DNA from 2 places in the Streptomyces sp. NPDC032721 genome. Region 2 is predicted to be linked to the other one. Evidence: riboswitches for the same ligand, from Rfam matches in the RefSeq annotation. Region 2 holds a riboswitch; the other holds the start of a gene.
What was found. A riboswitch is a leader RNA that binds a small molecule or an ion and turns the genes downstream of it on or off. The one in region 2 is predicted to bind cobalamin.

Region 1 (4,512 bases), on a different contig from region 2:
TGGCGGTGCCCTTCTCGCCCCGGACGAGCACCCCGCCGATGGCCGGGGACACGGCGTTGAGCAGCAGGCTCAACCGCATGTCGTCCATCCCGACGACTGCGGTGAACGGATAAGGAGCCGTGGCCATTAACGGGTTCCCCTTTCGAGGGAGGTGTGGTGATCCGCTGAGAAGACGCTTTCCGTACGGGCGGAGGCGGGGCATCCGCCGGGGGGTCTCACGGCGCCCCCGGCGGCACGAACGGCAGCCCCGCCGGCGCGCCGGACTCGATCAGCCGCCACAGCCCGTCCGTGTCCGCATGGTGCTCGATCAGGTCGCCCAGCTTGTCCAACTGCTCCTCGCGCAGCGCCTCGAAGCTGGTGTCGGGCGCCGGTACGAAGCGACGCCCCGCGGCGGCGGCGACCTCCCGCAGGAAGGCGCGCCGGAACGCGTCGCTCTCCAGCGACCCGTGCCAGTGCGTCCCCCACACCGAGCCCACCCGGCAGCCGTCCAGGAAGGCGTCGCCGCCCAGCACTTCGGCGACACCGTGATGGATCTCGTACCCCGTCACCGTCTCGCCCAGCGCCTCGCCCACCGGGCGCGCCAGGGTCTTCTCCCGGGCGAACCGCACCCGCACCGGCAGCAGTCCGAGCCCGTCCACCGTCCCGGCGCGCGACTCCACCTCGTCCTCGATGCGCTCGCCGAGCACCTGGAAACCGCCGCAGATCCCCAGCACCGGCCGCCCCTCGGCCGCCCGCCGCACCAGGGCGTCGGCGAGTCCGCGCTCCCTGAGCCACTCCAGCGCCTTCACCGTGCCCCGGGTGCCCGGGACGACCACGAGGTCCGCGTCGGCGAGTTCCTCCGCCCGGTCCACGAACCGCACCACCACACCCGGCTCGGCCGCCAGCGCGTCCACATCGGTGAAGTTCGACATCAGCGGCACCGCGCACACCGCGACGCGCAGCACGTCCTCGCCGACCGGCGGCGCCACCACGGACTCGCGGACGGCGCCGCGCAGCGACACCCGCAGTCCGTCCTCCTCGTCGATGCCGAGCCCGTGCGCGAAGGGCAGCACCCCGTACGTCCGGCGCCCGGTGAGGTCCTGGAGCATGTCCAGGCCCGGCTCCAGCAGCGACACATCACCCCGGAACTTGTTCACCAAGTAGCCCGCGACCAGCCGCTGGTCCTCCTTCGCCAGCAGCGCCGTCGTCCCGAAGAACGACGCGAAGACCCCGCCCCGGTCGATGTCGCCGACCACGACCACCGGGAAGCCGGCGGCCCGCGCGATCCCCATGTTCACGATGTCGGTACGCCGCAGATTGATCTCGGCGGGGCTCCCGGCGCCCTCGCAGATCACCGCGTCGTACTGGCCGCGCAACTCCGCCAGGCACTCGGTGACCGTGCCGAGCAGCGCCTCGCGGTGCCCGCCCTGGACGCCCTTGCCGTACTCCTTGCCGCCCGCCGTGCCGAAGAAGCCGCGCGCGCTCATCTCGCCCACCGGCTTGCCGAGCAGCACCACCTGGCTGGACCTGTCGCTGCCCGGCTTCAGCAGTACGGGGTTCATCAGCGCGGTCGGCTCGACCCTGGCCGCCTGCGCCTGCATCGCCTGCGCCCGCCCGATCTCCGCGCCCTCACGGGTCACGAACGAGTTCAGCGACATGTTCTGCGCCTTGAACGGGGCGACCTTCACCCCCTGCCGCACCAGCCACCGGCAGATCCCCGCCGTGACCACGCTCTTGCCCGCGTCCGACGTGGTCCCCGCGACCAGCAGTCCACCGCCGCTCATGACGTACGTCCCTTCACTCGGCCCGCCAGCACGCGCCCCGCCGCACACACGGCCAGCGCCAGCACACCCACCCGGCGCGACAGCCGCACCGCACGTTCGATGTCCGCCGTGGCGACGGGCCGGCCCGCCGCCCCGTTGAGCACCGCCCGGTGCTCCACCCGCCCGGCGTACGACAGCGTCCCGCCGAGCCGCACCCCCAGCGCACCCGCGAACGAGGCCTCGACCGGGCCCGCGTTGGGGCTCGGATGGGCCGCGGCGTCCGTACGCCAGGCACGCAGCGCACCGCGCCGGTCCTCCCCGGCGAGCACCGCGAGCGCGGCCGTCAGCCGGGCACCCGGCCAGCCCGCCACGTCGTCCAGCCGCGCCGAGGCCCACCCGTAGCGCCGGTAGCGCGCCGACCTGTGCCCGACCATCGCGTCCAGGGTGTTCACCGCGCGGAACGCCACCAGCCCCGGCACGCCCCCGACCGCCCCCCACACCAGCGCGCCCACCACGGCGTCGGAGGTGTTCTCGGCGACGGACTCCACCACGGCACGCGCCATCTGCTGCCCGTCCAGGGCCTGCGGGTCGCGCCCGCACAGGTGCGGCAGCCGCTCGCGGGCCACGTCGAGGTCCCCGGCGGCCAGCGCCCCGCCGATCGCACGGGCCTCGCGCCCCAGCGACGTACCGCCGACGACGGACCACGTGACGGCGGCGGTCAGGGCGACGGAAGCGGCGGGGGAGCGGCGCACGGCACGCGCGGCGAGCGCGGCGGCCCCGGCGGCCCCGCCGACGCACAGGAGGGTGTGCAGGGCGCCCCGGCCCCGGTCGTCGCGCCACAGGGCCTTCTCCACGGCCCCGGCGGCACGGCCGAAGGCGGCCACCGGATGGCCCCGGCGCGGATCGCCGAGCAGCAGGTCGCCGAGGAGGCCGGCGGCGGCACCGTACGCGAAGACATGGGCAGGCGAAACAGCTGAACCGCGTGGACCGCAGCCGGGCATGGCGAAGTTGTCCTCACTCAGGGTCCGCGCCCTGGTTCGACGTGACGAGCGGCTGGGAGTTCCTGGCTTCGTGACGACCAAAGGTCGCACGTGACAGTGGCGGGACCGCGCCGGATTCGCACCGGCTTCCTCTCCATGCCGCCGTATTGGCTCGGGCAGTCCACCATGCGCCGCGAACAACCGTCAACCTGGGGTTGACCTGCAGGAGGCGGCGCACGGAAGCACCGCCCCGCACACGACGGACCGCCCCGCGCACGGGGCGCGGGGCGGTCCGGGGGAGATGCGTGCGTCAGGCGACGATCAGGAAGATCCCGTACGCGACGGCCGCCGCGCAGAGCGCGAAGCAGGCGTACGCGCCGGTGCGCGCCATGGTCGCGGAGCCGCCGGAAGCGGCGGCCGCCTCCTGCTTGGAGAGGCCCACGATGCCGAGGGTGAAGAGGCCCACCAGGCCGACGGTGGCCACGAGGCTGACGCCGAAGACGGTGCCGAGAGCTGCCCAGTCGATGTTCATGTCGTCGCTTCCTTAGACCGAGGCGGCCGGGCGGGCCGGTTCGGCGGAGGCCCCGGAGGGGGAGTGGAGGGTGGCCTTTATGTCGTCGGTGGTGAGCACACCGGCGGGCGGCGGGGTGACGGCCGCGATGGCCGTGGTGACCACACCGGCGGGCTCGGCGGCGGCGCCGGTGGCCGCTGCCTGGGGCGCGGTGCCGGTCGAGTCGAGGTCGTCGGCGGTGACCGGCTTGCGGCGCGACAGCGCCCAGATCACGGCCGAGCCGCCCACCAGCAGGATCGCCACGGCGGTGACGCCCCAGGTGCCCTGACCGGTGAGGAACTCCGCGGCGGCGGCGACCAGTCCGGCGGCCGGCAGCGTCAGACCCCAGGCGACGAACATCCGGGTCGCGGTCGACCAGCGGACCACGCCGCCCTTGCGGCCGAGACCGGCGCCCATCACGGAGCCGGAGCAGACCTGGGTGGTGGAGAGCGAGAAGCCGAGGTGCGAGGAGGCCAGGATGACCGTGGCCGCACCGGTCTGGGCGGCGAAGCCCTGCGGCGGCCTCAGGTCGGTGAGGCCGGTGCCCATGGTGCGGATGATGCGCCAGCCGCCGAGGTAGGTACCCAGCGCGATGGCCACACCGGCCGAGACGATGACCCACATCGGCGGGTTCGCGCCGGGGGCCAGCACGTTGCCGGTGACCAGGGCCAGGGTGATGACACCCATGGTCTTCTGCGCGTCGTTGGTGCCGTGGGCGAGCGAGACGAGACCGGCGGAGGCGATCTGACCGGCCCGGTAGCCCTTGGCGGTGGCCTTCTCGTCGGTCTTGTCCGCCAGCTTGAAGGTGAGCTTGGTGGCGAGGTACGCGGCGGCACCGGCCACGATCGGCGCGGCGATCGCGGGCAGCAGCACCTTGGTGATGACGACGCTGCCGTTGACGCCGGAGGCGCCGACCGACATCAGGGTGGCGCCGATGAGGCCGCCGAAGAGTGCGTGGGAGGAACTGGACGGCAGGCCGATCAGCCAGGTCATCAGGTTCCAGAGGATCGCGCCGACGAGCGCCGCGAAGATCACTTCCGTGGTGATGCCGCTCTCGTTGATGAGTCCACCGGAGATCGTCTTGGCGACCTCGACGGAGAGGAAGGCACCAACGAGGTTCAGCACGGCGGACATGGCCACCGCCGTTTTGGGCTTGAGTGCGCCGGTCGAGATGGTGGTGGCCATCGCGTTGGCAGTGTCGTGGAAACCGTTCGTGAAATCGAACACGAGTGCGGTCACG
Region 2 (4,512 bases):
CGTGGGCGAGTTCCCGTACGACGAACACCCGCTCTGCCGAGCCCAGTTGGACAGAACGCGCCGCCGAGAGATCGCCGCACAGATAGACGGTCTTCCGCGCGAGGTCGAGCGAACCGGACGCAAGCTCCTCCGGTGTGACCGTCGACCCGAAGAACTGCCCGACCAGTTCGTCGTCGTGCAGCGCGGAAGGCGCGACCAGAACGTTGTCCGTGTCGTCAAGTACGGCTTCCGACAGCTGTGTGGTGTGCATCAAGCGGTGCCTGCCGTTCGCGGACATGGGAGTGGATGGCTCGAAACCGTCGATGCTCTCACGGGGCTCGGCGGACGGGCAACGGCTTCGCCGACGGACAGGCACGGGTCCCGTCCCCCGAACGGGACCCGTGGGCGTGGACGCGTCAGGACTCGGTGAGTTCCCCGCGTACGGTCCGGGCCGCCGCCACCAGGTTCTCCAGCGACGTCCGGGTCTCCGGCCAGCCCCGCGTCTTCAGGCCGCAGTCCGGGTTGACCCACAGCCGCTGGGCCGGGATGGCCTCCAGGCCCTTGCGCAGCAGGGTCGCTGCCTCCTCGGCGCTCGGGACGCGCGGGGAGTGGATGTCGTACACACCGGGTCCGGCCTCGCGCGGGTAGCCGTGGGCGGCGAGTTCGCGGGCCACCTGCATGTGGGAGCGGGCCGCTTCCAGGCTGATGACGTCGGCGTCGAGGTCGTCGATGGCCTGGACGATGTCGCCGAACTCGGCGTAGCACATGTGCGTGTGGATCTGGGTCTGCGGACGTACGCCGCCGACGGTGAGCCGGAAGGACTCGGTCGCCCACTCCAGGTACGCGACGTGGTCGGCGGCGCGCAGCGGCAGGGTCTCCCGGAGCGCGGGTTCGTCGACCTGGATGACCGAAGTGCCCGCCGCCTCAAGGTCGTTGACCTCGTCACGCAGGGCAAGTGCCACCTGGCGCGCGGTGTCGCCGAGCGGCTGGTCGTCCCGTACGAACGACCAGGCGAGCATCGTCACCGGACCGGTCAGCATCCCCTTCACCGGGCGGTCGGTCAGCGACTGGGCGTACGACGTCCAGCGCACGGTCATCGGCTCGGGGCGCGAGATGTCGCCCGCGAGGACCGGCGGGCGGACGTAGCGGGTGCCGTAGGACTGCACCCAGCCGTGCTGGGTGGCCAGGTATCCGGTCAGCTGCTCGGCGAAGTACTGGACCATGTCGTTGCGTTCGGGCTCGCCGTGCACCAGGACGTCGATGCCGGCCTTCTCCTGGAAGGAGAGGACCTCGCGGATCTCGTCCTTGATGCGCTCCTCGTAGCCGCCGGTGTCGATGCGCCCGGCCCGCAGGTCGGCGCGGGCGGTGCGCAGTTCGGCGGTCTGCGGGAACGAGCCGATCGTGGTGGTCGGCAGCAACGGCAGCCCGAGGTGGGCGCGTTGGGCGACGGCCCGCTCCTCGTACGGTGCAGAGCGGTGCCCGTCCGCGTCGGTGATCGCGGCGGTCTTGGCGCGGACGGCCGGGTCGTGGGTGATCGGGGAACCGGCGCGGGAGGCCAGGTCGGCGCGGTTGGCGGCGATCTCGGCGGAGATCGCGCCGGTGCCCTGGGACAGGCCCTTGGCCAGGGTGACGATCTCGGTGGCCTTCTGCTTGGCGAAGGCCAGCCAGCGCAGGATCTGCGGCTCCACGTCACGCTCGGCGGCGGCGTCGAGCGGTACGTGCAGCAGGGAGCAGGAGGCGGCGACGTCGACCCGGTCGGCCAGGCCCAGGAGCGTGCCCAGCGTGGCGAGGGACTTCTCGTAGTCGTTGATCCAGATGTTGCGGCCGTTGACCACGCCCGCGACCAGGCGCTTTCCGGGCAGTCCGCCGACCCTGGCGAGGGCGTCGAGGTTGGCGGCGGCGGAGTCGGTGAAGTCCAGCGCCAGGCCCTCGACCGGAGCCTTGGCGAGCACGGGGAGGGCGTCGCCGAGCCGGTCGAAGTAGGAGGCGACCAGGAGTCGGGGCCGGTCGGTGAGGTTGCCGAGGTCGCGGTAGGCGCGGTCGGCGGCGTTCAGTTCGGCCGGGGTGCGGTCCTGGACCAGGGCGGGTTCGTCCAGCTGCACCCACTCGGCCCCGGCGGCCCGCAGGTCGGCCAGCACCTCGGCGTACACGGGCAGCAGCCGGTCCAGCAAGGTGAGCGGCTCGAAGTCGTCGGCGACACCGGGGGCGGGCTTGGCGAGCAGCAGATAGGTGACCGGGCCGACCAGGACGGGGCGGGCGGTGTGCCCGAGCGCGATGGCTTCCTTCAGCTCGGCGACCTGCTTCGTGGAGTCGGCGGTGAAAACGGTGCCGGGGCCCAACTCGGGTACCAGATAGTGGTAGTTGGTGTCGAACCACTTGGTCATTTCCAGGGGCGCCACGTCCTGGTTGCCGCGGGCCATGGCGAAGTAGCCGTCGAGCGCGTCCGAGTCGACCGAGGCGCGGTGCCGGTCGGGGACTGCGCCGACCATGACGCTGGTGTCCAGTACGTGGTCGTAGTACGAGAAGTCACCGGTGGGCACCTCGTGGATACCGGCGTCGGCCAACTGCTGCCAGTTCGTGCGGCGCAGGTCCCGCGCGGTCCGCTGGAGGGCTTCCGCGCTGACGCGGCCCTTCCAGTAGCCCTCGACCGCCTTCTTGAGCTCCCGGCCCTGGCCCTGGCGGGGGTAGCCGTACACGGTGGCGCGTGCTGCCGCGGCTGCGGACTTCGATGTCACGGAAATCTCCTTCGCGAGATGACTCCTGAGAATCCCGGTGATGAGGCGCGAAGGGGTGACGGAACCGGGCGGAGCCGAACGCGCGCGACGGGCGCGGCACTTCCGCCTGATGTGTACGCCGACCCGCCCACGAGGTCACCGGAATATCCGCACGCGAGGGGTCGCGTACGGGCAACGGGCAGGTCTTCGGACTCGCGGGCACACCCACCGGGGTCTCCTCCGGCGGATTCCTACTGACCGTCGCTTCCCAGGTCCGACCGGACCCAGTGCGTATGACGGCTGTCGTTCCCACTCACCGCTGCGGGGCAGTCCCGGATTCCCACCGGGTTCCCTCTTACGACGCGTCTACCTGGCGGGCAGGGCGAACCAGCTGCACGGGACACACTAGGCGGCAAAGCCCCCTGCCGTCACCACCGGCAGGGGCGGGGACGGTGGCGGGGCGAGGTGCGGCGGAGGTGGGGGTCGAGGTGGGGGTGGACTTACTAGGACGTCCAACTATATGTTCGTGACAAGCCCGCGGTGCAGGGAAGCCGGTGTGAATCCGGCGCGGTCCCGCCACTGTGACTGGGGAGTGTGTTCTTCCAGCAGGACAGGCCACTGACGGAAACCCATCCGTCGGGAAGGCCGGAGAACGCGCGTCGATCCGGGAGCCAGGATACCGGCCACGGGGTGTTCCGTGTTTTCCACGAGGATGGAGCAGACACGCATGGCACCGGTACGTGACCACGGCCCAGGTGATCCGGCGGAGTACCCGAACTGCGAGGCCCTGCCCCCGCGTTCGTGACTCGACGAAGGCATTCCGGTATCCCGGCCGCCTTCCCCTGTCCCGCGGCGGACCCTGCGCGACGCACCCCGACCGGTGCGCAGCACACCCCGACCGGTGTGCCCCGCGCCCCGCCGCGCCTTCCTCGGATCCCCAGCTGAACCTGACGAGAGCAGGCTTCGATGGTCCGCGAGCTCACCCACTTCATCGGCGGCAAGCACACCGTCGGCACGTCCGGCCTCTTCGCCGACGTGTACGACCCGAACACCGGCACCGTCCAGGCCAAGGTCCCCCTGGCCGGACGCGCCGACACCGAGGCGGCGATCACCGACGCCGAGAAGGCCCAGCAGGACTGGGGGCAGTGGAACCCGCAGCGGCGCGCCCGCGTCCTGCTCCGCTTCCTCCAACTCGTCGAGGAGGAACGCGAGTCGCTGGCCCGACTGCTGTCCGCCGAACACGGCAAGACCGTCGCCGACGCCCACGGCGACCTCCAACGCGGCCTGGAGGTGGTGGAGTTCGCCGCCGGGATCCCGCACCTCCTCAAGGGCGAGTTCACCGACAACGCCGGAACCGGTATCGACGTCCACTCGCTGCGCTCACCGCTCGGCGTGGTCGCCGGGATCACCCCCTTCAACTTCCCCGCGATGATCCCGCTGTGGCAGGCCGCCCCGGCACTGGCCTGCGGCAACGCCTTCGTCCTCAAGCCCTCCGAGCGCGACCCCTCCGTACCGCTGCGGCTGGCCGAACTGTTCCTGGAAGCGGGACTGCCGCCCGGGGTGCTCAACGTGGTCAACGGCGGCAAGGAAGCCGTCGACACCCTCCTGGACGACCCGCGCGTACAGGCCATCGGCTTCGTCGGCTCCACCCCGGTCGCCGCGCACCTCTACGCCACCGCCGCCGCCCGCGGAAAGCGCGCCCAGTGCTTCGGCGGCGCCAAGAACCACCTGATCGTGATGCCCGACGCCGACCTCGACCAGGCCGCGGACGCCCTCATCGGCGCGGGCTACGGCTCGGCGGGCGAACGCTGCATGGCGA

Region 1: it holds a riboswitch for cobalamin, as region 2 does, so the genes downstream of both, ACZ5PB_RS27745 (cobalamin biosynthesis protein) here and metE (5-methyltetrahydropteroyltriglutamate--homocysteine S-methyltransferase) in region 2, are expected to answer to the same signal.

What each region holds. Positions count from the first base shown of each region.
Region 1 is NZ_JBVIMX010000014.1:59,564-64,075, reverse strand. It holds gene ACZ5PB_RS27755 (putative cobaltochelatase) at 1-127, opposite strand, end outside; gene ACZ5PB_RS27750 (cobyric acid synthase) at 216-1,763, opposite strand; gene ACZ5PB_RS27745 (cobalamin biosynthesis protein) at 1,760-2,743, opposite strand; cobalamin riboswitch at 2,777-2,926, opposite strand; gene ACZ5PB_RS27740 (hypothetical protein) at 3,033-3,254, opposite strand; gene ACZ5PB_RS27735 (inorganic phosphate transporter) at 3,267-4,512, opposite strand, start outside.
Region 2 is NZ_JBVIMX010000013.1:92,995-97,506, forward strand. It holds gene ACZ5PB_RS26540 (hypothetical protein) at 1-250, opposite strand, end outside; gene metE (5-methyltetrahydropteroyltriglutamate--homocysteine S-methyltransferase) at 396-2,714, opposite strand; cobalamin riboswitch at 2,875-3,100, opposite strand; cobalamin riboswitch at 3,215-3,395, shown strand; gene ACZ5PB_RS26550 (CoA-acylating methylmalonate-semialdehyde dehydrogenase) at 3,660-4,512, shown strand, end outside.